3 regions of the Burkholderia mayonis genome follow, and region 1 is predicted to be linked to each of the others. Evidence: predicted binding sites of a transcription regulator. Region 1 holds the regulator's gene; each other region holds the start of a gene.

The links. The regulator sigma-54, encoded in region 1, starts transcription at its own class of promoters, with help from an activator protein. The targets are predictions, from matches to a motif close to TGGCANGNAANCTGCTTT.
Region 2: WS70_RS29695 (collagen-like triple helix repeat-containing protein) is a predicted target of sigma-54. The motif match lies at 3,750-3,767, and genes of this name have one in related genera.
Region 3: WS70_RS10625 (collagen-like triple helix repeat-containing protein) is a predicted target of sigma-54. The motif match lies at 2,263-2,280, and genes of this name have one in related genera.

What each region holds. Positions count from the first base shown of each region.
Region 1 is NZ_CP013386.1:3,355,801-3,365,681, forward strand. Features, by position in the region: gene kdsD (arabinose 5-phosphate isomerase KdsD) at 1-500, shown strand, start outside; gene WS70_RS16120 (KdsC family phosphatase) at 500-1,039, shown strand; gene lptC (LPS export ABC transporter periplasmic protein LptC) at 1,044-1,658, shown strand; gene lptA (lipopolysaccharide transport periplasmic protein LptA) at 1,677-2,342, shown strand; gene lptB (LPS export ABC transporter ATP-binding protein) at 2,339-3,115, shown strand; gene WS70_RS16140 (RNA polymerase factor sigma-54) at 3,283-4,791, shown strand; gene hpf (ribosome hibernation-promoting factor, HPF/YfiA family) at 4,944-5,303, shown strand; gene ptsN (PTS IIA-like nitrogen regulatory protein PtsN) at 5,539-6,048, shown strand; gene hprK (HPr(Ser) kinase/phosphatase) at 6,177-7,145, shown strand; gene rapZ (RNase adapter RapZ) at 7,220-8,113, shown strand; gene WS70_RS16170 (LON peptidase substrate-binding domain-containing protein) at 8,140-8,772, shown strand; gene mutY (A/G-specific adenine glycosylase) at 9,048-9,881, opposite strand, start outside.
Region 2 is NZ_CP013387.1:2,400,095-2,409,975, forward strand. Features, by position in the region: gene WS70_RS29680 (zinc-finger-containing protein) at 1-144, shown strand, start outside; gene WS70_RS29685 (hypothetical protein) at 907-1,173, opposite strand; gene WS70_RS29690 (S53 family peptidase) at 1,156-3,087, shown strand; gene WS70_RS29695 (collagen-like triple helix repeat-containing protein) at 3,804-5,567, shown strand; gene WS70_RS29700 (methyltransferase family protein) at 5,660-6,943, shown strand; gene WS70_RS29710 (hypothetical protein) at 7,547-8,878, shown strand; gene WS70_RS29715 (cellulase family glycosylhydrolase) at 8,910-9,881, shown strand, end outside.
Region 3 is NZ_CP013386.1:2,144,409-2,154,289, reverse strand. Features, by position in the region: gene WS70_RS10630 (collagen-like triple helix repeat-containing protein) at 1-581, opposite strand, end outside; gene WS70_RS10625 (collagen-like triple helix repeat-containing protein) at 632-2,203, opposite strand; gene WS70_RS10620 (Flp family type IVb pilin) at 2,838-3,035, shown strand; gene WS70_RS10615 (A24 family peptidase) at 3,118-3,618, shown strand; gene WS70_RS10610 (TadE/TadG family type IV pilus assembly protein) at 3,615-4,082, shown strand; gene cpaB (Flp pilus assembly protein CpaB) at 4,169-5,080, shown strand; gene WS70_RS10600 (type II and III secretion system protein family protein) at 5,144-6,469, shown strand; gene WS70_RS10595 (fimbrial protein) at 6,530-7,768, shown strand; gene WS70_RS10590 (CpaF family protein) at 7,772-9,112, shown strand; gene WS70_RS10585 (type II secretion system F family protein) at 9,105-9,881, shown strand, end outside.

The DNA.
Region 1 (9,881 bases):
CGACGGCCGCGCTTGCGCTCGGCGACGCGCTCGCCGTCGCGGTGCTCGACGCGCGCGGCTTCGGCTCGGAGGATTTCGCGCGCTCGCATCCGGGCGGCGCGCTCGGCCGGCGCCTCCTCACGTACGTACGCGACGTGATGCGCATGGGCGACGAGGTGCCCGCCGTCCCGCTCGACGCGACGCTGTCCGACGCCCTCTTCCAGATCACCGCGAAGCGGATGGGAATGACGGCCGTCGTCGACGAAGCGGGCCGCGTGGCCGGCATTTTCACCGACGGCGACCTGCGGCGCGTGCTCGAGCGCGACGGCGATTTCCGCCGTCTGCCGATCGTCGACGTGATGACGCGCAACCCGCGCACGATCGCGCCGGACCATCTCGCCGTCGAAGCGGTGGAACTGATGGAACGCCACCGGATCAACCAGATGCTCGTCGTCGACGACAAGGGCGCGCTGATCGGCGCGCTCAACATGCACGATCTGTTCTCGAAGAAGGTGATTTGATGTCCGCGTCCCCTGTCACGGCGGCCGAACGCGCGAGCCGCGTGAAGCTGATGATTTTCGACGTCGACGGCGTGCTGACCGACGGCGGCCTCCATTTCACCGCGACGGGCGACACGATGAAGTCGTTCAACACGCTCGACGGCCACGGCGTGAAGCTCCTCGGCGAAGCGGGAATCGCGACCGCGATCGTCACCGGCCGCCGCTCGGACGCGGTCGCCGCGCGCGCGAAGGAAATGCGGATCGCGCATCTGCATCAGGGCGTCGAGAACAAGCTGGCCGTGTTCGGCGAACTGCTGCGCACGCTCGGCCTCGAAGCCGGGCAGTGCGGCTACATGGGCGACGACTGGCCGGACCTCGCGGTGATGCTGCGCTGTGGCTTCGCCGCCGCGCCGGCGAACGCGCATCCGGACGTGATCGCGCGCGCGCACTGGGTCGCCGAGGCCCGTGGCGGTCATGGCGCGGTGCGCGAAGTGTGCGACGCGGTGCTGCGCGCGCAGCACCGCTACGACGCGCTGCTTGCAGCCGCCTGCGGAGCCTGACCGAATGGACGGCAAATTCCGGCTGACATCGATGATCCCGCTCGTCGCGATGGCGGCGCTCGCGGGCGGCACGTACTGGCTGCTGCAGGCAACGCTGCCGCCGCCCGGTGAGAGCGTCGTGCGTCCGAAGTCGCACGCGCCCGACTATTTCGCGGATAACTTTTCCGTCACCGAGCTCGACCAGACGGGCTCCACCCAGTACCGGCTGACGGCCGCGGGCCTCGTCCATTACGAAGACGACGAGACGAGCGACCTGACGCAGCCTGCGCTACGCGCGTTCCAGCCCGGCAAGCCGACCGTGACCGCAACCGCGAAGCGCGGCACGGTCAACGGCGACGTGTCGATCGTCGATTTGTATGACGAAGCGCGGATCCTGCGCGCGGCGGGCGGCACCGACCCGCAGATGCAGGCGGACTCCGAGCATTTCCGGGTGTTGGTCAACGACGATGTGATCGAGACCGAAAAGCCGGTTAAACTTCAGCGCGGCCTGTCGATCGCGAACGCCGCCGCCGGGATGAAGTACAACAACGTCACCCGAGTCATCGAACTCTACGGCAACGTGCGCGGCACGATCGCCGCTTCCGACGCGTCCGGCGGCGCTCCAGGCCAACCCAAGTAACTCACCACGCGGGACTGCATGAACGAATCGTTCCCTTGTTTATTTCAGAGCGGTGCACGCCGCGTCGTCCGCGCCGCACTCGCGGCGGCGCTCGTCGCGATGCCGCTCGCGGGCGTCGCGCCCGCGGCCCATGCCGAAAAGGCCGACCGCGACAAGCCGATCAACGTCGAAGCGGACAACCTGACCTATGACGACCTGAAGCAGGTCACGGTCGCGACGGGCAACGTCGTCATCACGAAGGGCACGATCCTGATCAAGGGCGACCGCGTCGAGGTGCGCCAGGATCCGCAGGGCTACCAGTACGCGACCGCGACGGCGAGCGGCAAGAAGCACGCGTCGTTCCGCCAGAAGCGCGAAGGCCTCGACGAATACGTCGACGGCGACGCCGAGCGGATCGACTACGACGGCAAGCAGGATCTGACCACGCTGACGACGAACGCGACCGTGCGCCGCCTGCAGGGTCTGTCCACCGTCGCCGACACGGTCCACGGCAGCGTGATCACGTATGACGGCCAGCGCGACTTCTACACCGCGCGCGGCGGCAAGGACGTCGCCGGGCCGGGCAATCCGGGCGGCCGCGTGCGCGCGATGCTGACGCCGAAGAACAGCGGCCCCGCGCCGCTGTCCGGCAGTCCGGCTCAACTCGCGCCGTCGAACAACATCCAGGGGACACCGAACCCGTGAACGCGCTCCCCAATCGCCAGCCGGCCGGCACGTCGAGCTCGCTCGTCGTGCGCAACCTGAAGAAGCGCTACGGCACGCGCACCGTCGTCAAGGACGTGTCGCTCGACGTGAAGAGCGGCGAGGTCGTCGGCCTGCTCGGCCCGAACGGCGCCGGCAAGACGACGTCGTTCTACATGATCGTCGGCCTCGTGCCGCTCGACGCGGGCGACATCTCGCTGAACGGCAGCCCGATCAGCCTGATGCCGATCCACAAGCGCGCGTCGCTCGGCCTGTCGTATCTGCCGCAGGAAGCGTCGGTGTTCCGCAAGCTGACCGTCGAGGAGAACATCCGCGCGGTGCTTGAGCTGCAGCACGACGACAACGGCAAGCGGCTGTCGAAGGACGAGATCGGCGCGCGCGCGGAAGCACTGCTCGAAGAGCTGCAGATCGCGCATCTGCGCGAGAATCCGGCGCTGTCGCTGTCGGGCGGCGAGCGCCGCCGCGTCGAGATCGCGCGCGCGCTCGCGAGCAACCCGAGCTTCATCCTGCTCGACGAGCCGTTCGCGGGCGTCGACCCGATCGCGGTGCTCGAGATCCAGAAGATCGTGAAGTTCCTCAAGCAACGCAACATCGGCGTGCTGATCACCGATCACAACGTGCGCGAGACGCTCGGCATCTGCGATCACGCATACATCATCAGCGACGGATCGGTCCTCGCGTCCGGCGCCCCGAAGGACATCATCGAAAACGAAAGCGTACGGCGCGTCTACCTCGGCGAGCACTTCCGCATGTAAGCGGCGCGGGACACGATCCCGCCGCCGCCCTTTCCCCGGCGCGACCCGCGCCCTCGCTCCGCACGCCCGGCTCGCGCCGCTCGTGCGCATTCGCGCGCCAAGCGTCATTCCGGATGCCTCAACGCGCCGCCCTCGTGGCAAACTTCCGGTACGACTCCCTTTTTGCCATGAAAGCCAGCCTCCAACTCCGCCTGTCGCAGCATCTCGCGCTCACCCCCCAGCTTCAGCAGTCGATCCGGCTGCTGCAGTTGTCGACGCTCGAACTGCAGCAGGAAGTCGCGATGGCGGTCGCGCAGAATCCGCTTCTCGAAAACGAAGACGACTGGATCGCGAGCCCGCTGCGCGTTGCGGCCGATGGCTCGGTGATCGCGCAGACGCCCGCATCGTCGGCGCCCGAGCCAATGCAGGGCGCATCGAACGGCACGAGTGCGACGAATGAGCGCACCGAGCGCGACGAGCCTGCGGGCGTCGACGAATACGACAGCTATTCGGCCGACAGCGGCGATGCGAGCCAGTGGAACCTCGACGACTTCGGCCGCTCGCCCTCCGCCTCGGACGACGACGATCTGCCGCCGATGCAGATCCACGAAACGGCGACGTCGCTGCGCGACCATCTCGCCGCGCAACTGCGCGTCACGCAAGCGAGCCCGCGCGATCGCGCGCTCGTGATGTTCCTGATCGAATCGCTCGACGACGACGGCTATCTGACCGCGTCGCTCGAAGAAGTCCTCGCCGATCTGCCGCCGGAGCTCGAGGTCGACCTCGACGAGCTGAACGCGGCGCTCGCGCTGCTGCACAGCTTCGATCCGGCAGGCGTCGGCGCGCGCTCCCCGTCCGAGTGCCTGAAGTTGCAATTGCTGCGGCTGGATCCGTCCCCGACGCGCGCGCTCGCACTCGACATCGTGTCACAGCATCTCGAGCTGCTCGCCGCGCGCGATTTCACGCGCCTGCGCAAGCAACTGAAGGCATCCGACGACGAGCTGCGCGATGCGCACGCGCTCATCCGCTCGCTCGAGCCGTTCCCCGGCGCGGCGTACGGCAAAGCCGAAGCGGATTACGTGGTGCCCGACATCATCGTGAAGAAGACGGGTCAGAACTGGCAGGCGGAACTCAACCCGGAAGTCGTCCCGCGGCTGCGGATCAACCATCTGTACGCGAACATCCTGCGCAATAGCCGGGGCGATCCGAGCGCGGGTTCGCTCAAGCAGCAACTGCAGGAAGCGCGCTGGCTGATCAAGAATATTCAGCAGCGATTCGAGACGATCCTGCGCGTCGCGCAAGCGATTGTCGAACGTCAGAAGAATTTTTTCGCGCACGGCGAAATTGCGATGCGCCCCTTGGTTTTGCGGGAAATAGCTGATACGCTGGGCCTACACGAGTCGACTGTCTCCCGTGTGACAACCGGCAAGTACATGCTGACCCCGTTCGGCACACTTGAATTTAAGTACTTCTTCGGATCGCACGTTTCGACAGACACCGGAGGTGCCGCGTCGTCGACGGCAATCCGCGCCCTCATCAAACAACTGATAGGAGCCGAAGACCCCAAATCCCCTCTTTCGGATAGTCGCATAGCCGAACTGCTAGCGGAACAAGGGTTCGTGGTCGCGCGCCGCACGGTTGCCAAATATCGCGAAGCCCTCAAGATCCCGGCGGTAAATCTGCGCAAGTCTCTGTAGCCCGTCGCCACGCGGTGGGCGTTTTCCGGCCGCCGCATCGTCGACGGCAAAGTCGGCCGACCGATCCGCTCGCTGCGGCGAGCGTCGGCAAACGAAATCGGCAGGCGCTGCCGCCTCTATGCGGAAGGTGGTCATTAGCTTGGAGAAGCACTATGAACCTGAAGATCAGTGGACACCATCTCGAAGTCACACCTGCTATCCGCGAATACGTGATCACCAAGCTCGACAGGGTGCTACGGCATAGCGATCAGGTCATCGATGGCGCTGTGATCCTCACGGTCGACAATCACAAGGAGAAGGACAAGCGGCAAAAGGCGGAAATCACGCTGCATCTGAAGGGCAAGGATATCTTCGTCGAAAGCGCGAACGGCGATATGTACGCCGCGATCGATCTGCTGATCGACAAGCTCGACCGGCAAGTCGTCAAGCACATGGAGCGTCTACAAACGCACGCGCACGAGCCGATCAAGCACCATCAGGTGGCCGAGCAAATCGAACTTCCGCCGCAATGAGCCGTGGCGCGGCAGCGCTGGCCGAACCGCCCGCTTCGACGGGCGGTTTTTTATTGTGCAAACCGCTGTGGCGCGACGCGCGAACACTGCACAATAGAAGCGTTTCTCGACGTTTCGCACAGCGCGCGGCGCCGTCTGCAGTGCTCTATAATGTCTCGGTTATTATCGGGGGCGATGAGCCGGCTCGCCGCGCTTCACAGGTCTCCTTCGCCTAACGCCGTCCTTTTTGACCGACATGGAAAATCAGTCCGCCGCGAGGAGATCCCAGGCCGCCCCTATGCCTGCCAACATGAATCGCCTAGCCAAAATCCTGCCTCTGGAGAATGTCGTCATCGACCTCTCCGTCACCAGCAAGAAACGCGTCTTCGAACAAGCCGGCCTGATCTTCGAGAATCAGAACGGCATCGCCCGCAGCACCGTCACCGATAATCTGTTCGCGCGCGAGCGTCTCGGCTCGACGGGTCTCGGCGAAGGGGTCGCCATTCCGCACGGCCGGATCAAGGGGCTCAAGCACCCGCTCGCCGCGTTCGTGCGGCTCGCCGAGCCGATCCCGTTCGAGGCGCCGGACGGCCAGCCCGTCTCGCTGCTGATCTTCCTGCTCGTGCCGGAACAGGCGACGCAGCAGCACCTCGAAATCCTCTCCGAAATCGCCCAACTGCTGTCCGATCGCGACACCCGCGAGCGTCTGCACACCGAAACGGACCGCGACGAGTTGCATGGACTCCTGACTCAGTGGCAACCTTAAGCTGATCGGGGCGGTTCGTTCCCCATTGCGTCGCGGCCCGCGCCGCCGAGCCGAGCCGCCCGCCGCCGGGCCGGAGCCGCAACCTTCGTTGCAGCGTCCGGGCGCCGGCTCCTTGGAGTAACGGACTCATGGATACGTCCAGCATCAACGCCCAGAGCATCTTCGACGACAACGCGGCCATGCTGAAGCTCAGCTGGCTGACGGGGCATGAAGGCTGGGAACGCGGGTTTTCCGCCGACACGGTCGCGAATGCGACGTCGAGCGCCGACCTCGTCGGCCACTTGAACCTGATCCACCCGAACCGGATCCAGGTGCTCGGCGAAGCCGAGATCGACTACTACCAGCGCCAAACCGACGAAGATCGCTCGCGCCACATGGCCGAGCTGATCGCACTCGAGCCGCCGTTCCTGGTGGTCGCAGGCGGCGCCGCCGCGCCGCCCGAGCTCGTCCTGCGCTGCACGCGCTCGTCGACGCCGCTCTTCACGACGCCGATGTCGGCCGCCGCGGTGATCGACAGCCTGCGCCTCTACATGTCGCGGATCCTCGCGCCGCGCGCGACGTTGCACGGCGTGTTCCTCGACATTCTCGGAATGGGCGTGCTGCTGACGGGCGATTCGGGCCTCGGCAAGAGCGAGCTCGGCCTCGAGCTGATCAGCCGCGGCCACGGGCTCGTCGCCGACGACGCTGTCGATTTCGTCAGACTTGGCCCCGATTTCGTCGAAGGGCGCTGCCCGCCGCTCCTGCAGAACCTGCTCGAAGTGCGCGGCCTCGGCCTTCTCGACATCAAGACGATCTTCGGCGAGACCGCGGTCCGCCGGAAGATGAAGCTGAAGCTGATCGTCCAGCTCGTGCGGCGGCCGGACGGCGAATTCCAGCGGCTGCCGCTCGAAAGCCAGACGGTCGACGTGCTGGGTCTGCCGATCAGCAAGGTCACGATCCAGGTCGCGGCGGGCCGCAACCTTGCGGTGCTCGTCGAGGCGGCGGTGCGCAACACGATCCTGCAACTGCGCGGCATCGACACGCTGCGCGACTTCATGGACCGCCAGCGCCTCGCGATGCAGGACCCGGACAGCCAGTTCCCCGGCAAGCTCGTGTAACTCGCGCCGGCTCCCGCCGCCACGCTGGCGCAATGAGCCGGTGCTATGATGAAACGTCAGGATTTTCTCTTTCCATGCGCATTGTCCTCATCACCGGCATCTCCGGCTCCGGCAAGTCCGTCGCGCTGAACGCGCTCGAGGACGCAGGCTACTATTGCGTCGACAACCTGCCGCCCCACGTGCTGCCCGAGCTCGCCCACTACCTTGCCGCCGAAGGCCAGAACCGGCTCGCCGTCGCGATCGACGCGCGCTCGAGCGCCTCGCTCGACGAAATGCCGGGCCTCATCCGCGCGCTGTCGCGCGAGCACGACGTGCGCGTGCTGTTCCTGAACGCGAGCACGCAGGCCCTGATCCAGCGCTTCTCCGAAACGCGCCGCCGCCATCCGCTGTCGGGCTCGCCGTCGCACGACGCGGACGTCGGCCTGCTCGTGTCGCTCGAAGAGGCGATCGAGCGCGAGCGCGACCTCGTCGCGCCGCTCGCCGAATTCGGTCATCAGATCGACACGAGCAACCTGCGCGCGAACGTGCTGCGCACGTGGGTCAAGCGCTTCATCGAGCAGAAGAACGACGATCTCGTGCTGATGTTCGAATCGTTCGGCTTCAAGCGCGGCGTGCCGCTCGACGCCGATTTCATGTTCGACGTGCGCGCGCTGCCGAACCCGTATTACGACCACGAGCTGCGCCCGCTCACCGGGCTCGACCAGCCGGTCGTCGCGTTTCTCGACGCGCTGCCCGTCGTCCATCAGATGCTGGACGACATCGAATCGTTTCTCACCAAATGGCTGCCGCATTTCCGCGAAGACAATCGCAGCTACCTGACGGTCGCGATCGGCTGCACGGGCGGCCAGCATCGATCGGTGTTTCTCGCGGAGACGCTTGCCGCGCGTCTTTCGCGGCAGGCCAACGTGATCGTGCGGCATCGTGACGCGCCCGTCGCCGTGGACGCGTCGTCGCGGCTGGTGACCTAGCGCCGCTCACTTTTCCCGTCCCCGCCATGTCCTCTCTGTCGACCACGCTCATCGATTTGCCGCTCTTTCCACTGCATACGGTGTTGTTTCCGGGCGGACTCTTGCCTCTGAAAGTCTTCGAGGCGCGCTATCTGGACATGGCGCGCGCGTGCCTGCGCGACGACGCGCCGTTCGGCGTGTGCCTGCTGAAGAGCGGCCCCGAAGTCGCTCAGGAAGATGAAGTATCGGTGCCCGAGACGATCGGCTGCATGGCGCGGATCGTCGAGTGCGACACCGGCGAATTCGGCATGCTGTTCCTGCGCACGATCGGCACACAGCGCTTCGAGCTGCTGTCGCATCGGGTCGAAGCGAACGGCCTGCTCGTCGGCATCGCCGAGCCGATGCAGGACGACATCCCGCTCGAAGGCGATGAAGCGCTCGCGCAATTCGGCGCGTGCGCGGAGGCGCTCGACCGGATCGTCGACGTGCTGCGCAAATCCGAAGCCGAGTTGCCGTTCGCGGAGCCGTTCCGCTTCGAAGACCCGACATGGGTGTCGAATCGGCTCGCCGAAGTGCTGCCGCTCGATCTGCGCGCGCGGCAGAAGCTGATGGAGTTTCCCGACGTCGGCGCACGGATCGACGCGGTTCATCGGGAATTGAATCGTCACGGATGGCTGTAGGCGCGAGGCGTCGTTCGATCGCCGGGGCTTTGAGACAGGACAGCCGGAACTGCTCGGCGTTTTTGGGTATGAGCCGCACTCGGCCGGATCCTTGGCCAGCGACAGGCAGCACATTCGTACGCGACGATCCGTGCTACCGCCCCGAACATCGCTTCATGACGAAGGCTCGTCGGCCACAACCCGCTGCCCTTTCGCAGCGCGCCTTCGATGCCGCGCGCCGTCGCCGCACGGCTCGCCGGCGCGCGCATCATCCGGCCTTTGACCGACCACCCAGCCTACGGCAAAGACCCGCTCAGCCCGTCGAGCAGCTTACGCACGGGCGCCGGCACGCCGTATGCGTCGAGCTTGTCGAGCGCGACCCATGCGGCCTCGTCGTCGGCGGCCTGCAACACGCCGCCCGCCGCGCTGTCGAGCTCGGCAAGCCGCGGCTCGATCTCGAGCCTGAAGTGCGTGAACGTATGCGTGAGCGGCGCGAGCGGCGCGAGCTCCGCGCCACCGAACTCGCGCGCGCGCAGCGCGAGCGCGGCATCGCCGTCCGCTTCGGGCAGGCTCCACAAGCCGCCCCAGATGCCCGTGGGCGGACGCCGCAGTAACAGCACCGCGTCGCCGTCGCGCAGCACGAGCATCCATGTGCGGCGCGTCGGCACCGCCTTTTTCGGACGCGCGGCGGGCAGCTCGCGCTGCCGCCCGCTCTGCTCGGCCACGCAGTCGCCCGCGAACGGGCAGCGCGCGCAATCGGGCCTGCCGCGCGCACAGAGCGTCGCGCCGAGATCCATCAAGCCCTGCGTGTACGCGGTGACGTCGGCCGGCTCGCCCGCATCGGGCAGCAGCGCCTCGGCGAGGGCCCACATCTCGTTCTCGACACGCTTGTCGCCCGGAAAACCCTCGACGCCGAACACGCGCGCGAGCACCCGCTTCACGTTGCCGTCGAGGATCGTCGCGCGCGCACCGAACGCGAACGACGCGATCGCCGCGGCCGTCGACCGGCCGATGCCCGGCAGCTCGGCGAGCGCTTCGGGCGACGCCGGGAACGCGCCGCCGTGCAGCTCGACGACCGCCTGCGCGCAGCGATGCAGATTGCGCGCACGCGAGTAGTAGCCGAGCCCGGC
Region 2 (9,881 bases), on a different replicon from region 1:
AAGGGCATACGCTGGCTCGCGGCGCAGTTGGGGCTCGACGCAACGTCGAGCACGATCCACACATTCGATCTCGACGCATGCCGGAACGCGCTGCTGCTCGTCGACCAATTCATGTCCCGCAAATCGCCGCCCGCAAATTCGTAATACAAATTCGCGGCCTCCGCGGCGTATCAAACGCTTTCCGCCAGCCAACTTACAAGCAGCTTTAATCGAATTCGGTTCAAACGAATTCCGCTTCTAAATTTTTTAGATCAAATCAAAAAAAGTTTGACGCTTCGATTTTTTCCTTGCTATCTTTTCATAGACAAATGCCGCTGCTGGCACATGGCACAAGTACTACCCAAACATTAGCTTGACCAAATTCTTCCAATTCAATTACGTTATTTTCGAGGGGCGGCTTTCAATCCACGAAGAAACCGCAGCACGTTTCCGGACCATCGATTAATTCCTGATTAACCAGCAATCCAGCTTCATTCATCGCGAATCAGAAATATCGAAAATCATTCGATTAAACGCGGATTTTCGAGATTGGGTTCAGTGCGATGCGACGCGGATGCCGGAATGTCGGGTGTCGAGCATCCGGCCGGCGCGGCCGACGAAAGCGGCATACGACGAATGATGTGCGCGACGAAAGGGCGCCGCGCGCCGCCGACGCCCCGGCAGCACGACTTGCTTCACAGCCCGACCGGCTCGCCCGGTTCAGGCCGGTCTATTGAGTGTGCGTTCCGTCTCGCGCGCCGCTTCGCCGCGGCTGCGCGACGGGATTCTGTTCTCTGAAATCGCAGGAAGACGCGGCGCAGCGGCCGCGCGACAGGCCACGCCGGCCCGCCGCGTCGCCATGCGAATCGCGGAATGGATCGTGGTACGGCGGAAGCGGTTCTTTCGCGCGCCATATGAATTGGATTCCTAAGCATTGAACGAGCTGCCCATCGAGTCGGACGCCCGTTCGTTCGGCACGCGAAACCGGCCGCGCGCCGACACGAACGCCGAACCAAACGGCGCCGTTCCGCCACGCAATCCGTCGAAGGGAGAGAGCCATGTCGCCATGAATCGCAGCTTCGCCGCATCGCCGTGCATCGGCTGCGCGCCGCGCGTCCCTACCCGCCGGACCAAGGCTGCGCATCCGTTCTTCATCATTTTCTTGGGACTCCCAAAATGCAGAGAACTCAGCATGTCAACCGGCTATTCTCGAAACGCTTCGCGCTGTCGCTGCTACCGCTAGCGATCGCCGCCACGTTGTCCCCGCTTTCCGCGCAAGCCGCATCCGATTGGGCGCCGACCCGCACCGACGCCTTCCTGCTCACGCGCGCGCCAGCCGCCGCCGCGTCGCAGACGCTGGCCAAGACGGCGCCGAGCTACGCGCTCAATACGATCGGCACACCCGAGCTCGCCGACACGACCGTCACGCCGCTCGAGCTGAGCCAGCCGCTGCGCGTGACCGTTGTCCTGAAGAGCCGCAACGAAGCGCAGCTCGACGCGTTCCTTCATGAAGTGAACCAGCCCGGCAGCGCGAACTATCACAAGTACCTGACGCCCGAACAATTCAAGGCGCGCTTCGCGCCGACCGACGGCCAAGTGCAGGCCGTCGTCGCGCACCTGAAGGCGAACGGCTTCAGCAACGTCACGGTGTCGGCGAACAACAAGCTGATCTTCGCGGAAGGCAACGCATCGAATGCGGAGCGCGGCTTCCATACGACGCTCAAGCGCTTCAACTACCGCGGCAAGGCGGTCTACGCGAACGACGCGGCGGCGCTGATTCCCGCGTCGATGAGCCCGTTCGTCGATTCGGTGCTCGGGCTGCAGAATGCGGCCGTTCCGCATCGGCTGCTCCATCGCGCCACGCCGACGGACGCGCGCATCCAGCCCGGCACGATCACGAAGAACGCGACGAGCGGCTCGCAGGTCGGCCACCAGACGACCGACTTCGCGCAGATCTACGACGCAAGCGGCCTACCGGCCGCGACCAATACGACAGTCGGGATCATCACGTGGGGCGACATGACGCAGACGATCGCCGACCTGAAAACGTTCACGCAGAACGCAGGTCTGCCGACCGTCAACACGGCGGTCGTCGCGGGCAGCTCGGGCACGCTCGCCAACGACGGCGATCCGAGCGAATGGGATCTCGACAGCCAGACGATCATCGGCACATCGGGCGGCGTCAAGCAACTGATCTTCTATGCGGCCGTCAACGGCGACAGCAACGACAGCGGCCTCACGAACGCGACGCTGACGGCCGCGTACAACAAGGCCGTCACCGACAACGTCGCGAAAGTCATCAACGTATCGCTCGGCGAAGACGAAGCGGCCGCGAACTCGGACGGCACGCTCGCCGCGACCGATGCGGTCTTCAAGCAAGCGGTCGCGCAAGGCCAGATCTTCTCGGTGTCGTCCGGCGACGCGGGCGTCTACCAATGGTCGACGTCGCCGTACGGTGCGCCCGGCTACATCGGCACGTACAGCGGCGGCAAAGTCACGACGAAGATCAATCTGGCGAAGTACAGCGTGTCGTCGCCGGCGAGCTCGCCGTACGTCGTCGCGGTCGGCGGCACGACGCTGTCGACGAGCGGAACGACGACCTGGGCGGGCGAGACCGTCTGGAACGAAGGTCTCGCGTACGCGGACATCGGCAGCAACGGCCAGCCGCTCGACAACGCGGTTCGGATCTGGGCGACGGGCGGCGGCGTCAGCGGCTACGAGGCGGCGCCGAGCTGGCAGACGGGCGCGCTCGGCAGCTCGGTGACGAAGCGCGTCGTGCCGGACGTCGCGTTCGACGCCGCGCAATCGACGGGCGCGTACATCGTCGTCAACGGCCAGCCGAATCAGTTGATCGGCGGCACGAGCCTCGCGTCGCCGATCTTCGTCGGCGGCTGGGCGCGCGTCGAATCGGCGAACAACAACAGCCTCGGTCTGCCGACATCGAACTTCTACCAGGGCCTGCCGGGCAACACGTCGCTCGTGCACGACGTCACGTCGGGCAACAACGGCTATAACGGTTACGGCTATAGCGCGAACTCCGGGTGGGACGATGACACCGGCTTCGGCAGTCTCGATTTCGCAAAGGTAAGCGCGAGTTCGGTCAAGTAACGAGCGGGGATCGCCGCGCGGCCAGCTTGGAACGCGCGGCGAATTTCGCGCTGGAACGCGTATGTTGTATGTCGGCATCGTAGGCAGGCGTCTGCGTGGCTGTCGATGCGACTGTCACCTCTGCTGGAGAGGTGGATTCTTGTCGAGTTCTCTTTGTCGCAATTTGCGGCTTGCCGTCGGATTCGTTGTGCGCTCGGGCGCATCGCGGTTGATTTGCCGCGCAGGCGGCTCAACCAAGCTCAACCCTATCGGCGGCGGGCAAATCGATGCCGCTCGGTCGGTGAGCGCCGCCCCCTAGCCATCCTCCTCTTCTCGAATCGAGCCATCTCGATCGATATCGCAGCACGTCTCACGCTTTCGAACCTGCGCCGTACGCCAAACGTCGCGCGAATCAAGCAACGACTGCGCGATGCCACCATCGTCGTGCCCCGTGTTCCGTGTTCCGTGTTCCGTGTTCCGTGTTCCGTGTTCCGTGTTCCGTGTTCCGTGTTCCGTGTTCCCAGCGTAGTCCGTTACGCCGCCCGAAACGTCACGTAGCACAACGGGAACAGCGCCGCCGCAGCCTCGCAGAAAATCCAAATTTCTTCACCAATTTCGAACGATTAATCGATGATTTGATATTTTTTATACATTAACGAAGGGAAATTCTACCAATTTCCAAATGGTACGAAAATTGCTTCAAAGGCTGTCACAGTGAGATTATCTGGGAGCCTGTCATGCAAAAACTGTTCAATAAATCGGCCATCGCAATCGGCGTTTCCGCGTTGCTCACCCTTTCCGGCTGTGGATCGGTCGACGGTCCGTCCTTGCCTTCCGGCGGCGTGAAACCGACCACCATCGGCAATACCGGAACGTCGGGTACATCAGGGTCGTCGGGCACGTCCGGCACCTCGGGTTCGGGCGGGTCCGGTGCGTCGGGTACTTCCGGCACGTCGGGTACTTCCGGTACCTCGGGTACTTCCGGCACGTCGGGTACTTCCGGCACGTCGGGTACTTCCGGCACGTCGGGTACTTCCGGCACGTCGGGTACTTCCGGTACCTCGGGTACTTCCGGTACGTCGGGTACTTCCGGTACCTCGGGTACTTCCGGCACGTCGGGTACTTCCGGTACCTCGGGTACTTCCGGCACGTCGGGTACTTCCGGTACCTCGGGTACTTCCGGCACGTCGGGTACGTCTGGTACGTCTGGTACGTCTGGTACGTCTGGTACGTCTGGTACGTCTGGTACGTCGGGTACGTCGGGTACGTCGGGTACGTCGGGTACGTCGGGTACGTCGGGTACGTCGGGTACGTCGGGTACGTCGGGTACGTCGGGTACGTCGGGTACGTCGGGCACCGCCTCCTCCCCGCTTGGCAACATCCTCGCGCAAACCGGCAATCTGATCACCGCGACGGGGACGGTCGTCTCCGCCACCGGCAACCAGATCTCCGGCACGTCGGTGCCTGGCGTCAACAGCGCGACGACCACGGATCTCGGCAACGCAGTCAGTTCGCTCGGCAACGGCGTCCAGACGCTCGGCAACGGCACCGCCGCCGGCCTCGGCACACTCGGCACGTCGCCAAACCCGCTCGGCCCGACGCTCACGTCGACGTCCGGCGTCGTCTCGAATGTCGGCAACGCAGTTTCGTCGCTCGGCGGCGTCGTGACGAGCATCGGCACCGGCCCCCTCGCGCCGCTCGCGCCCGTCACGTCGCCGCTCGGCGGCGCGGTCGGCACGCTCGGCAGCACCGTCACCCAAGTCGGCTCCGGCCTGAACAACGTGCTCACCAGCGCGCCCGTCCAGCAGCTCGAAACCGGCGTGAGTTCGATCATCAACCCGATCACGAACGCCGTCTCCGGCACGACGCAGACGGTCGGCGCAGTCACCGGTCTCGGCGCACCCGTCAACAATCTGCTGACCACCGTCGGCAGCGGTCTGAACGCGGCCGGCGCGAAGGTGTCGGGCTCGACCAACAACCAGGTGGTCCAGGCAGTCGGCGGCGTCGTCAGCCAGCTTGGCAACACGGTCACGAGCGTCGGCGGCCTGCTGACCGGCGGCACGACCAATCCGCTTGCACCGATCACCGGCGTCCTGTCCGGCGGCTCGTCCAATCCGCTCGCGCCGATCACGAGCATCGCGGGCTCGCTGACCGGCGCGGCAGGCGCGACACAGCCCGGCACGACGCCGAATCCGCTTGCGCCCGTCACCGGCCTGCTCGGCGGCCTGTCGGGCTCGACGGGCGGCAACGCGACGTCCGGCCTCAACCTCGTGCTGTCGCCCGTCACGAACCTCGTCGGCTCGCTCGCCATCAGCGCGAACGGCACCGTCGCGACGACGTCGCCCACGACGAGCACCGGTTCGACGACGACCTCGCCCGTCACGGGCGTCGTCGGTAGCCTGACCGGCAGCACGACCGCGAGCGGCTCGGCGACGACAAACCTGCTCGCGCCCGTGACCAACCTGATCGGCGGACTGCTCGGCGGCGTCACCGGAAAGTAAGCAGACAAGCAAGCTGAACGGCGCGGCGGCCGGGCCCAACCACTCCAAACGCCCGGCCGCCCGCCGTCCATGTCATGACACGGGGGGATGACATGCAATCCACTCTCGACAGCGTCGCGAACGCCCAAGAACGGCCGCCGCATTCGGCAACGCCATTTTCGATCGGCCTCGCCGGCATCGCGGCGGGGCTCTTCACGTTGTGGGCGTCGCGCGGCTCAGCCGCACTGACCGGCACGGAGCGCAGCCTGCTCGCATGCGCCGCGATCATCGCGACGATCGGCGCGTATGAGCTGTTCGTCGCGCGCGTCCATTTGCGTCCGAGCGCCGGCCTCGCGAACCGCGCGCTGCGGCCGCTCAGCGTCGCGCGCGTGTCGCTGCGGCTCGCCGCGCTCGCGTCGGTCTATGCGGGCATCGCGCTCGTCTACTGGCTGCTGCCCGAATACCACGGCGCGTTCTACCAGCCGTTCTGGTCGCTCGTCGGCACGCTCGCGCCGTACATCGCGCTCGCCGCGCCGATCTATTTCTGCTGGATGGACCGGCGCCAGCGCGATGTCGACGACGCGTATCTAGAATGGGGCCGCTGGCTGTTCCGCGGACAGCGCCCGGCCGATTGGCGGCCGATCCGCGAGATGCTCGCCGGCTGGGCCGTGAAGGCGTTCTTCCTGCCGCTGATGGTCGTCTATCTGTCGACCGATGCGAACCGCATCGGCGCGTCGTTCGCGAGCGCGGCGAGCGCGCCGTTCTCGCTCGCGACGTTCCGTTTCATGTACGACCTGTCGTACACGATGGACCTGATGTTCGGCGCAGTCGGCTATCTATGCACGTTTCGCCTTCTCGACAGTCACGTGCGCAGCGTCGAGCCGACGACGCTCGGCTGGCTCGCCGCGCTGATCTGCTATCAGCCGTTCTGGTCGCTGATCGGAAACAACTACATCCGCTACGAAGGATCGATGTTCTGGGACAACTGGCTGCTGTCCGTGCCCGTCGTCCGCTTCGTGTGGGGCGGCGTCATCGTCGCACTTCTGCTCTGCTATGCGCTGTCGACGATTTCGTTCGGACTGCGTTTCTCGAACCTGACGAATCGCGGCATCATCACGTCGGGCCCGTACCGGTTCACGAAACATCCGGCCTATCTCGCCAAGAACCTATCGTACTGGATGATCTCGGTGCCGTTCGTCGAGCCGCTCGGCTGGCGCCTCGCGATCATGCATTCGACGGCGCTCGTCGCGGTGAATCTGCTGTACTGGCTGCGCGCGAAGACCGAGGAGCGGCATCTGATGCGCGATCCCGAATATCGTGCGTATGCCGAGTGGATCGATCGGCACGGGTTGTTCGCGAAGCTCGCGAGGTTGGTCGGGCAGGAGCGGCGTGCGTGATGGAAATGCTCGATGACTTCCAGCAACCGCATTGCTGATTTGGCGTCCGAAATACGGGCATTTCGAGATTACTTATCCAAATAAGAACAGACGCACCAGCGGTTCCCTACATTCACGCATCGTCCGGGCCCAAAATCGGGCCCCCCGCGCATGATCGCGCCGGCGCATCCCCGGCATCGTTCGCGTGCCTCCCCGCCCGCGAACGCCCCCCCCGGCCGCGGTCCGCACCGCCAGCATCGTCGCGCGCGGCCTTCCGCCAAGCGCGCGCCGCCGCCCACCGTCTTCCCCTATTTTTACCGGGGTCAACGCCGTTTCCCCGCCTTCCGCCCCATCTGCGTAGTGTGGGCTGTCGTACTTTCCCCGCCGGACGGCGACGCTATCCTTCGACGCAGATGCATGGTTCGCGCGCCGATCCCTGTCCGACGCCGCCGCCCACGGGCGGCGGCTCCTCCCGCCAACCCAGCCGTCGGAGCGACGGCCGGCCGCGCGAACGCGTCCACGGGCGTGCGGCCCGAGTGAGTCAGACGACTTGAGCCGAGACCGCGGTTTTGCGGCATCGCTCGCTGATTGAAGACGGCACGCGCAACCGTTCGAAACCCGACGATGCCGGCCCGAAAGATCCAGCCGTTCGACTCGCCATTCGACTATTACGCACCGATGCAAGGTATCTCGAAGATACACAGACTCTGGGCGGCAACGTTCGTCATCGCAGTTGCGAACGACGTGTTGTCCGGCGCGATCCGCTACTACACGTCGCTCGCGGGCGTCGCGGCGCTCGGCTACCTGCCGAAGGCGCTGATGGTCGCGTGCCTCGGGCTCGCGATCGTCCAGCGGCCGAAAGCGAGCCACGTGCTCATCGCCGCGTACCTCGCCGCACAGACATGCGTGTCGCTCGCGAACGGTGTCGGCCTGAGCGCGGTCGGCTTCTGGATCTGGACGATCGCACCGATGCTGTTCGCAATCGTCATACCGCAGCAGGCACTCGAAGAACTCGAATCGCGCCGGATGCTCGGCGCGTTCGTCGCGCTCGCGCTGCTGTGCATCGGCGGCGTGCTGCTCAATTATTTCATCAAGCTGCCGTGGGTCGGCGGCAGCGTCGACATCGGCGGCGTCAGCGTGCAGCTCGCGAAATCGTCGTACGTCGGCACCTCGTCGCGACTGCCCGGCTTCGGTCGCAGCAGCGCAACGACCGGGCTGATGATCGGACTGCTGACGACCTGGATCTTTCCGCGCGTGCGCTCGCGGCTCGCGCTCGCCGCACTGCTGGCGTTGGCGGCGGCCGGCATCTGGGCGACGACGAACAAGACGACGCTCGTCGCGCTCGCGTTCGTCGTCGCGTTGCATTTCATGCTGCGCACGCACTCGTTGCGAACGGTGTGCATCTGGGCGACCGTGCTCACGATCGCACTGCCGATCGCCGGCTGGGTTGTCACGCTCGCGAGCACGCAGGACGTCGGCAGCTCGGGCTCGCTGTCGTCGATGCAGGACCGTTTCATCAATACGTGGCCGCTGCTGATCGAAGGGCTGCTGCGCGAGCACCTGATCTGGTTCGGCATCGGGCCGGGCGGCTTCGGCTCGGCGGTCGGCTATTACACGGCCGACTTCGGCTTCAACGTCGGTTACGCGGACAACATGGCGCTCTACACGGTCGCGAACTTCGGCGTGATCGGCGCCGTGCTGATCGTCGCAGCTTTCGTGCGCTTCATCCTCACGCAGCCGGCATACGACCGGCCTGTCTGGCTGATGCTTTGCTTCCTGCTCGTGAGCGGCGTGACGACGGACATCTGCGAGACGATCGGCTGCCTGCTGTTCCTCGGCGTGACACTGCGCTCGATCAGTCTGCGTGCGCCGCAGCGTGCGCGCATCGCGAGTGCGCGAATTGCATTCGACCGGCTGCGATACGGTGCCGGCGTGAGCGCGCCGATCGCGCGCTGAAGCCGCGATGCGCCAAGAAGGAAACGACGATATGACGAACCGCACGTCCAACCAGCGCCGCCGAATGCTTGCCGCGCTTGCGAGCGCGGTGCTCGCCGCACCGGGCTTCGCTGGAGCCTCGACTACCGTCGTACTCGGCACCCCAACCACGAACGTCATCGCAAAACGCGCATACGCCGATCTGCCGGGCTTCGCGGCGTCGCGCGACAACACCGGCATCGCCGTGCACGACATCGGCGATACGAAGCTGCTCGATGCGGTGAAAGACGCCGGTTTCTCGTTCGTCCGCGCGGACCTGTTCTGGGAGGCAGTGGACACGCCGCACGGCTGGGATTTCTCGAAGTATGACGCGCTCGTCGCCAATCTGTCCGCACGCGGGCTCGGTGCGTTGTTCATTCTCGGCGGCATGCATCATCTGCACAGCCCGAACCAGCCGCCGACGACACCCGCCCAGCTTGCCGCGTTCCGCCAGTATGTGTTCAAGGCGGCGCAGCGCTTCAAGGGCAAGCCGGTGCGCTTCGAAGTGTGGAACGAGCAGGACCACAAGACCTACTGGCTCGGCGAGCCGTCTCCCGCCGCTTACCGGAACGTACTAAAGCAGGCGGTGCAAGCGGTGAAGGCCGCGAATCCCGACGCGATCGTCGCGACGGGCGGCGTGCAGCAAGTCAACCGCACGTTCATCCGCGCGGTCGGCGACATCGCCAGCCGCGCGCAGCCGGCGCCCGACGCGATCAGCGTGCACCCATACCGGCAAACCGAGCCGGAAACGGTGTTTGCCGACTATGCGGCGCTGCGGCGCGACCTATCGGCATATCGCACGCTGCCGCAGATCTGGGCGACCGAATGGGCGTATCCGAGCTACGGCTACAACTACGTCGCCGACATCGGAGACGGCCATTCGAGCGTCGCACGCGAGCGCCAGGCGAGATACGCAGTACGGCTGCTGCTAGCGAACTGGATCTCGCAGATCGGGCTCACGTCGTACTACGACATTCGCGACGAC
Region 3 (9,881 bases), 1.2 Mb from region 1:
CCGAGCATCGTGCCGGCCGCGTTCACGCCGTTCGCCGCCGTCGCGAGCGCGCCTGCGACGGGCGTCGTGACGGGCGAAAGCGGTGCGAGCGGGCCCGTGCCGACAGCCTGCACGGTCTGGCTGAGACCTTGCACGGTGTTGCTCGCCGCGCTCACGACGTTGCCGAGGCCGGCGACCGTCGTGCCGACCGGATTCTGCGTCGAGCCTATCTGGCCGAGGCCGTTGCTCACCGCGTCCGCCGCGGCGTTGAGGATGCCGCCCGTGCTGCCGACCGTCGCGCCGACGCCTTGCGTGACGCCGCTGCCGAGGCCCGGCACGCTCGTCGAGCCGATCGTGTTGCCGAGATCGGTCGCGGTCTTGCCGAGCGTGTTGACGACGCCGGACGTGCCGGTCGCGGTCGGCGTCGGGTTATTCGGGTTGGTCGGCGTCGTCTTGCCGCCGCTGCCGCTGTCGCCCGCGGACGGTGGCGCGGCGATGTCGCTGCCGCCGCACGCGGCGAGTACGCACGCGGTCGCGAGCGCGGTGAGCGGAACGCGCCAGGCCGCAAGCGCGGACGACGGAACGAAACGTTGCTGATTCATGATGCTGCTCCTCGCTGTCTTTTTTGATGCTGGGTGGGCGCCGGCCCGGTTTACTTCTTGATGCCGCCGAGCAGGCCGCCGACGAGCGACGTGACGGGCGACAGCAGGTTGGTCGACCCGCTCGTGCCGCTGCTCGTGCCGGTCAGTGGCGCGGTGAGGCTCGCGACAGGGTTCGTCGCGGCGGTCGTCGAGCTCGTCGTCGGCGCGGTCGTCGCGCCGCCGAGTGCGCCCGTCGCGGTCGACACGAGGTTCGTGACCGGGGCGAGCGGGCTCGTCGACGTCGTGCCGCCGGTGGCGCCCGCGAGCGCGCCCGTGACGGTCGACACGAGGCCGGTGACGGGGGCGAGCGGGTTGCTCGACGTCGTGCCGCCGGTGGCACCCGTGAGCGCGCCCGTGACGGTCGACACGAGGCCGGTGACGGGGGCGAGCGGATTGCTCGTCGACGTGCCGCCTGCTGCGCCCGTGAGCGCGCCCGTCACCGTCGACACGACGTTCGTCAGCGGAGCGAGCGGAGTGCCCGAGGTCGCTCCGCCGACGCCGCTCAGCGTGCCCGTCAGGCTGCCGACCGCGGCTGTGATCGGCGCGAGCGGATTCGTCGAGCCGGTGCCGCCCGTCAGCAGGCCGCCGACCGACGTGATCGTGTTGCCGGTTGCCGACACCGTCTGGCCGAGGCTCGTCGTGACCGGATTGCTGCCCGTCTTCGTGATCAGCGCGCCGGCCTGGTTCAGGCCGCCGCCGATCGTGCCGAGCAGCGTGTTGACGGGCGCGCCGAGGCCCGTCACGTTGCCGACCGTTTGCGTCGTGCCCGTGACCATCGACGTGATCGGCGTGATCGCCGAGCTGACCGTTTGCGTCAGTTGCTGGACGGGGCCCGTCGACAGTGCGGTGGTGAGCGTCGTGCCGCCTGCGGTGATTGCGTTGCCGAGCGTGCTGACCGCACCGCCGAGCGGCGACGTGAGGGGCGACAGCGGCGCGAGCGGGCCCGTGCCGAGGCTCGTGACGAGGTTGCCCGTTTGCGTGACGGCGCCGCCCAGCTGGCTGACCACGCCGCCCGTGCTTGCGACGGTCGTGCCGATCGGGTTCGTCGACGAGCCGAGCTGGCCGATGCCGCTCGTCACGCCCGTGCCAAGCGCGCTGACGGCGCCGCCGAGGTTCTGGACGATGCCGCCGAGCGCTTGCGTCGTCTGCGGGTTCGCGCCGGGCAGCGTCTGGCTGCCGACGACGGTACCGACACCCGACACGGTCGAGCCGACGCCGCCGATGATGCCGCCCGTGTTGCCGGCGATCGTACCGAGCGCATTGACGCTCGACGAGGTCGACGTGCCGCCGCCGGAAGTCGAGCCGCCGCCGGAAGTCGAGCCGCCGCCGGAAGTCGAGCCGCCGCCGGAAGTCGAGCCGCCGCCGGAAGTCGAGCCGCCGCTCGAACCCGAGCCGCTCGTGCCGCCCGAACCCGAACCGTCGCCCGTCGTGGAAATTGCGTTGCCGCTACTGGAGCCCGAGCCGTCGAGCCCCTTGCTGATCGAGCCGGAGCCGCCGCAAGCGGAGAGGGAGAGCATGGCTGCCACGGTGGCCGCGATCAAAGTCGTCCGGAGCGTGCCATGGGAAATCGTCTGGGTGTTCATATCGTCCTCGCATTGGTGTGTTGTCTGATCATTGGTGTGCTGCACTTGCGAGTGATTGCTCTGCAACTGGCGTGCCATTTCGCTGGACGAACTTTTCGGTGCGTGCAATGACTTCCCGCAAACCCTTGTCGGTAAAGGATTTGAGCGAGGCGGGACGTTGCTTGAAAAGGAGCGGGAGGTGCGCGCGGCGGCCGAGTTTTTATGCGTTCGTAACGTAACGCCACGCGCTTTGCGTTACGCGTGCGGCGTAACGTGCGCCCCATGCACGGGATGGGTCATCGATATTTGAATCGATCTTTTTGCCAATGAATTAGGTATATAGATCTAACCTATCGTAAGTCCTTATGTGTAAGGAGTACCGACAAGTCATAAAAATAAGCGTGCGCGCAGTCATGTTGTCTGATCAAAATTGACAAAAATGTGGAACAAAAAAAGGTTCAGATATAAGATTCGCTCGTGCACTAATTGTACGGCCTGGTACATCAGGGAATACGAGGAGGACGCCGCCGACATGAATGTTAACTTGTATCAAATTGTTAGAAACTCTTGAAAAAGGAGTTATAACGAAACCGCCCGATCCGACATTAAAGTCGAATGGCGGGGCAAGGTCGGCCGATAGCGAAAAGCAAGGCCAATGAGGACTCAAGGCACGAGGATCAACATGAAACAACTGATGAATCGCTTCCTCACGGAGGAGGCAGGGGTAACCGCGATCGAATACGGATTGATCGCGGGTCTCATCGCGGTGGCCATCGCGACGACGGTCGGCACGCTCGGTACCGACCTGAGCAACCTGTTCAGCACGATCGCCAGCAAATTGCCGGCGGCTTAACGTTTACTTCCAATTGCGCGTTACCACGAATTGCGGATTGCTTCGGCAATCCGCAACACGTCGCTGGGCGGCTGGGGCTGAAATGGTTCATTTATTCAGTATTGGGTTCTTTTTCGCCTGGACTGCGGCTGTTGCAATTGCTGATTGTCGCGATCGCCGTATTCCCAACGAATTGGTGTTCGTTGGTCTTGCTGCCGTTATCATTTTTACAGTCTGCCGACAAAATCCGTTCGAGACGACATTGGCCGGCGCATTGATCGGCGGGGTGGTCGGTCTCGTTTCCCTTTTTCCGTTTTTCGCACTGCGCGTGATGGGTGCTGCCGACGTCAAAGTATTCGCGGTGCTCGGCGCTTGGTGCGGCCTGTCGGTGCTGCCGTGGCTGTGGATCGTCGCGAGCATCGCAGCGGGCATTCACTCGCTCGGCCTCATGCTGCTGAGCCGCACGTCGTTCGGCACGCTCGGGCGTCACGGCGCGCCTGTGTTCGCGCTCGGCGCGCGCCGCTCCGCGCCTTATGCGGCGTTTCTCGCCGCGCCCGCCGCGGCATGGCTCGCCTATCTGGTTCATACCGGAGGCACGCGATGAAGCACGCGCTCGGACAGTTCCGGCCGCGGCGCTTCCAGCGCGGCGCGACCGCGATCGAATTCGCGATCCTGTTCCCCGTCTTCTTCATGGTCCTCTACGGGATCGTCACGTACGGCATGATCTTCGCCGCGCAGCAGAGCCTGACGCTCGCCGCGACGGAGGGCGCGCGCGCGGCGCTCAACTACCAGGTCGCGCAAACGCAGTCGGCGGCGCTCGGCCTGCGTGCAGCGGCCGCGTGCACGGCCGCGAGCAATCTGACGGGCTGGCTGACGGGCGCGACGTGCTCGACCTCGCAGAATTTCACCTGCTCGTACGACGCGACGATGTACTGCATCCAGGTGACGGTTACGTATCCGTATGCGGCCAATCCGCTCGTGCCGACAGTCGCGCTCTTCGACGCGGTGCTGCCGACGACGCTGACGAGCCAGGCGACGGTGCAGATCAACCCGACGAACATCATATGAACGTGATCGACTAGGCCGGGCCGCCGCGCCGCCAGCCGGTGCGGTTTTCTCCAACGACTTCTTTCGCCGCTGCACTGATAACAACCATGGCCAATCATCTGACCAAGATCATCGCGGGGTTGCTGATCGGGATCGCGATCCTGCTCGGCATTTACGCGTGGCTGCTCGGGCGCAAGCCGGCGCCCGCCGCGCCGAGCGCCGCGACCGCCGTCGCGACGGCGGTGGTGCCCGTCGTCGTCGCGACGCGTGCGCTGCCGGCGGGGCAGCCGATTCCCGCCGACGCGCTCAAGGTGCAGCAGATGCCTGCGCCGATCGCCGGCGCGTTTCCGAATCCGACGCTCGTCACGGGCCGCATCCCGGCGAGCGACATTGTCGCGCAGGCGCCCGTGCTCGAAAGCGAGCTGATGTCGGGGCTCGCCGACCAGATCGCGCCGGGCGAGCGCGCGGTCGCGGTCAAGGTCGACGACACGAACGCGGTCGGCAACCGGCTGCGTCCCGGCAACTTCGTCGACGTGTTCGTGAATATGAAGCGCGAAGGCAGCTTCGGTACGACTGGCTCGGAAATCTCGCAATCGCAGGCGCGGCTGCTGTTGTCGCGGGTGCGTGTGCTGTCGTTCGGCGACGCGACGGCCGATCGTGACGGCACGCCGGGCCCGACGGGCGCGGGCGCGCGCACCGCGGTGCTCGCGGTGCCGACCGCGCAGGTCGACGCGCTGACGCTCGCCGAAGCGAGCGGACGGCTCGTGCTCGCGCTGCGCAGCCCACGCGACGAAGACGTCGCTGCGCAGACGGTCGCCGTGCGCGCGTTAGGCGGCGCGGGGCCGTCGAACCAGGCGGCGGCGGGGCTCGTGTTGAGCGAGCTGTCGGGCAGCGGCGGCGCGCATGCGCCGGCGCCGCGTGCGGCCGCACCGCGGGGCGCGCAGGTGGCGGCCGCGCCGCGCGCAGGAGGCAGCATCGAAGTGATCCGGGGCGGGCGAGCCGAAACGGTCGCCTATTGATCGACAAATTGATTCGAACAGTGACGGCAGGGAGAGAGCCGGCTCGCGCCGGTTTCCGACACGATGAAAAATAGACTGATTGCATTGGCGATGGCGTTCGGCGTGTTGCTGTCGTTCGCCGCGCGGGCGGCGGAGATGGGGGCGATCGAGCTCGCGACGGGCGCGCAGCGGCAGATTTCCGTCGGCCGCAACGTGCAGCGGGTCGCGGTCGGCGATCCGAGCGTCGCCGACGTGCTCGTCGCGAAGGGCGGGCGAGGAAGCGTGCTGCTCGTCGCGAAGGCGGCCGGCTCGACGAGCCTGATGGTGTGGGAGCGAGGCCGCGACGAGCCGGCCGTCTACACGGTCAACGTCGTGAGCGGCGCCGCGCGTGCGCTGCTCGACGGCGGCTCGCCGAGCGTGAAGGCGTACGGCGGCACGGCGGTCATGTCCGGCTCGGCCGCGACGCTCGACGCGCATGCGCGCGCGCTCGCGCTCGGCAAGGGGATGGCGGGCAAGGACGGCGGCGTCGTCGACGCGTCGACGGTCGGCGGCAAGAACGTCGTGCAGGTCGACGTGCGCGTCGTCGAATTCAGCCGCTCGGTGCTCAAGCAGGCGGGCCTCAACTTCTTCAAGCAGAACAACGGCTTCACGTTCGGCTCGTTCGCGCCGAGCGGCCTTGCGTCGGTGACGGGCGGCGGGACGCCGTCGATGTCGGTGTCCGCGAACATTCCGATCGCGTCCGCGTTCAATCTCGTCGTCGGCTCGGCGACGCGCGGCCTTTTCGCCGACCTGTCGATCCTCGAGGCGAACAACCTCGCGCGCGTGCTCGCGCAGCCGACGCTCGTCGCGCTGTCCGGGCAAAGCGCGAGCTTTCTCGCGGGCGGCGAGATTCCGGTGCCGGTGCCGCAGTCGCTCGGCACGATCTCGATCGATTGGAAGCCGTACGGCGTCGGCCTCACGCTGACGCCGACCGTGCTGAGCCCGCGCCGGATCGCGCTCAAGGTCGCGCCGGAATCGAGTCAGCTCGACTTCGTCCATTCGATCACGATCAACGGCGTGACGGTGCCCGCGCTCACGACGCGCCGCGCGGACACGACGGTCGAGCTCGGCGACGGCGAGAGCTTCGTGATCGGCGGCCTGATCGATCGCGAGACGACGTCGAACGTCGACAAGGTGCCGTTCCTCGGCGATCTGCCGGTCATCGGCACGTTCTTCAAGCACCTCAGTTATCAGCAGAACGACAAGGAACTCGTGATCATCGCGACGCCGCATCTCGTCGCGCCGATCGCGAAGAACGCGTCGCTGCCCGCGACGCCCGGCGAGCTGTCCGAGCAGCGCGACGGGCCCGTATGGCGGTCGTATCTCGGCGGCGCGCTGTCGCCGGACGCAGGACCGGGGTTCTCGAAATGAGCGCGTGCCGCATCGACAGCGCGAGCGCCGCGACACGGCGCGCAACCGGAACGCTTCAACATGAACGCGAGAGCACAATCTTTGGCTGAGCCTGCCGTCACCGACTACTTCGTCTGCGCGTCGCCGCTTGGCGAACACGTGGACTGGCTCGCGCAGACGCTCGTCTCGGCGGGCGCCGTCGAGGCTGCGCCGCTCGAACCGACGGCGCTCGCGCAGCGGATCGCCGGGCTCAATCCGGTGCTCGTCTTCGTCGACTTCTCGGGCGGCCATGCGCAGGCGGCGAGCGCCGCCGCGGCCGCGGTGCGCCTGTCGCATCCTGGACTGCCGATCGTCGCGCTCGGGTCGATCGCGGAGCCGGAGAGCGCGCTCGCTGCGCTGCGCGCGGGCGTGCACGACTTCGTCGACTTCTCCGCACCCGCCGAGGACGCGCTGCGGATCACGCGCGGGCTCCTCGATCACGTCGGCGAACAGCCGAGCCGCCACGGCAAGCTGATCGCGCTTCTCGGCGCGCGCGCCGGGATGGGGGCAAGCACGCTCGCCGCGAACCTGTCGGTGCTGCTGCAGAAGCGCTCGGCCGCGCAGGGACGGCAGACGGCGCTCGTCGATCTCGGGCTGCCGGCAGGCGACGGCGCGCTGTACCTGAACACGCGCTGTGAATTCGACTTCGTCGAGGCGGTGCGCAACCTGCGCCGCTTCGACCGGACCTTCGTCAACACTGCGCTCGCGCGCCATTCGAGCGGCGTCGCGCTGACGTCGCTGCCGCCGAATCTCGCCGGGCTGCGCGACGTGTCGTACGCGTCTTGCGTCGGACTGCTGAACCGTCTGCGCGCGTTCTTCGACTATCAGATCATCGACCTGGGCGGCTTCTCGAACCGCGACTTCGTCGCGCAGACCGCGTGCGCGGTCGACGAATCGTGGCTCCTGTGCGACCAGGGCGTCGCATCCGTCGTGTCGGCGGTCGAGCTGCTCGATTCGCTGCGCGACGCGGGCGTCGACACGGGCAACGTGCGTCTCGTCGTCAACCAGTACGATCCGGCGCTCGGCCTGTCGCCCGCGCAGATCGCCGAGCGCCTCGGCCTCTCGCTCGCCGTGACCTTGCCGTCGCGGCGCGTGCCGATCGGGCATGCGGCCAATCAGGGCAAGCTGATCGTCGACGTTGCCGAGCGCGACCCGTACGTGCGCGCGCTCGAGCCGCTCGTCGAACGCGTGACGGGTGGCACGGGGGCCGCCGCGTCGCGCACGGCGAGCGGTCTTTCCGCGCTCAAGCGCTTCATTCAACCCACCTCCAAGCGGTCGTAAGAGATGGCACACGACATTCAATTTGCCGACGGGGCGACGCCGTTCTCGCAAACGCAGCAGTTTCACGACATCAAGAACGCTGCGCACGAGCATCTGCTGACGCGCATCGAGGAGCTGGGCGCGGAGTTCGGACGCTGGTCGCGGCAGGCGATCAACCAGTTCGTCGATCTCGAGATCGACAGCTTCGTGCGGCTGCGCCGCATTCCGCTCAACGAAAACGAAGTGCGGGCGATCGCGGAGGCGCTGACGAAGGAGCTCGCGGGCTTCGGGCCGATCGAGGACCTGCTTGCCGATCCGCACGTCGAAGACATCCTGATCAACGGCTACAGCGACGTGTACGTGTCGAAGCACGGGATCCTGACGAAGCTGCCGGTGCGCTTCACCGACAACGCACATCTGCTGCGGATCGTGCGGCGCATCCTCGCGCCGATCGGCCGCCGTCTCGATGAATCGAACCCGATGGTCGACGCGCGGCTGCCGGACGGCGGGCGCGTGAACGTCGTGATCGAGCCGCTGTCGATCGACGGCCCGGTCGTGTCGATCCGCAAGTTCCGCAAGGATCCGCTCAAGCCCGCCGATCTGCTCGCGAACGGCACGTTCGACGACGAGATCGCCACGCTGCTCGAGGCCGCGGTCGCCGCGCGCTGCAACATCCTCGTGTCGGGCGGCACGAGCTCCGGCAAGACGTCGCTTCTGAACGCGCTCGCGTTCCACATTCCCGAAGCCGAGCGCGTCGTCACGATCGAGGATACGGCCGAGCTGTCGCTCAACCATCCGCACGTCGTGCGGCTCGAGAGCCGGCCGGGCGGCTTCGACGGCACGGGCGTCGTGTCGATCCGCGACCTTCTGCGCAACACGCTGCGGATGCGGCCGGACCGGATCATCGTCGGCGAAGTGCGCGGCGGCGAAGTGCTCGAGATGATGCAGGCGATGAATACCGGCCACGACGGCTCGATGGGCACGATCCATGCGAGCTCGCCGCGCGAATGCCTGTACCGCCTCGAAATGCTCGCCGGCTTCGCAGGCTTCCAGGGCACCGAATCGAGCCTGCGCCGGCAGATCTCCAACGCAGTCGACTTCATCGTGCAGATCGGGCGGCTGTCGAACGGGCGGCGGCGGATCCTGTCGGTCACCGAAGTGACGGGACTGTCGGACAACATCATCGCGACGCAGGAGCTCTATCGCTACGAGCCGCGCGTGAACGCGGACGGCGACGAGATCGACGCGTGGGAATCGCTCGGCATCCATCCGCATTCGCCGAAGCTCGCGCGCTTCAGGCAGATGCTCGCGGGCGGCGGCCGCGGCGGCGAGCCGTTCGGCCGCGGCGGGGGCTTCAATGTCTAGCGCGGCGCTCTTCGCGCTCGCCCTCGCGCTCTTGTGCGCGGCGGCGGCGCTCGCGCTGTGGCGGCGCGGCGAGGCGACCAAGGAGCGCGCGCATGCGGCGCGCTACATCGACAGCCGGCTCGAGCCCGGCGCGCGCCCGGGCGCGCAGCCGAAGGCGCCGCTCGCGGGCGAGTCGACGCGTGCGGCCGCGTCTGCGTCCGCCGCGGGCGCGGCGGGCGGCGCGCCGGGCGCGAAGCCTGCCGACGGTTTCGGTTTCGCGCGATGGCGCGAGCGCGCGGCCGACGCGTGGCTCAACGTATCGAACCGCGCGGGCGTGCCCGAGATTCGCACGCCGCTGATCCTGCTCGTCGCGGCGACGCTCGTCGCGACGCTGTGGACGGGGCTGCGCGGCGGCTTGCTCGCCGCCGTCGCGACGCTCGTCGCGGGGGCGACGCTCGTCCTGTTCTGGCTCGTGTCGCGGATGCAGAAGCGGCGCCTGCAGATCGTCCGGCAACTGCCGTCGTTCCTCGACGGCATCGTGCGGCTCGTCACGCTCGGCAACAGCGTGCCCGCCGCGTTCCAGGCGACGCTGCAGACGACCGAGGCGCCGCTGCGAGGCTGCCTCGATCACGTGTCGCGGATGCTGCGATCGGGCGTCGAGATCGATCGCGCGATGGTCTATATCGCGGCGCTCTATCGGATCAAGGAATTCGAGCTCGTCGGCTCGGTGCTGCGGCTGTCGGTCAAGTACGGCGGCCGTGCGGACGTGATGCTCGACCGGATGGCCGTC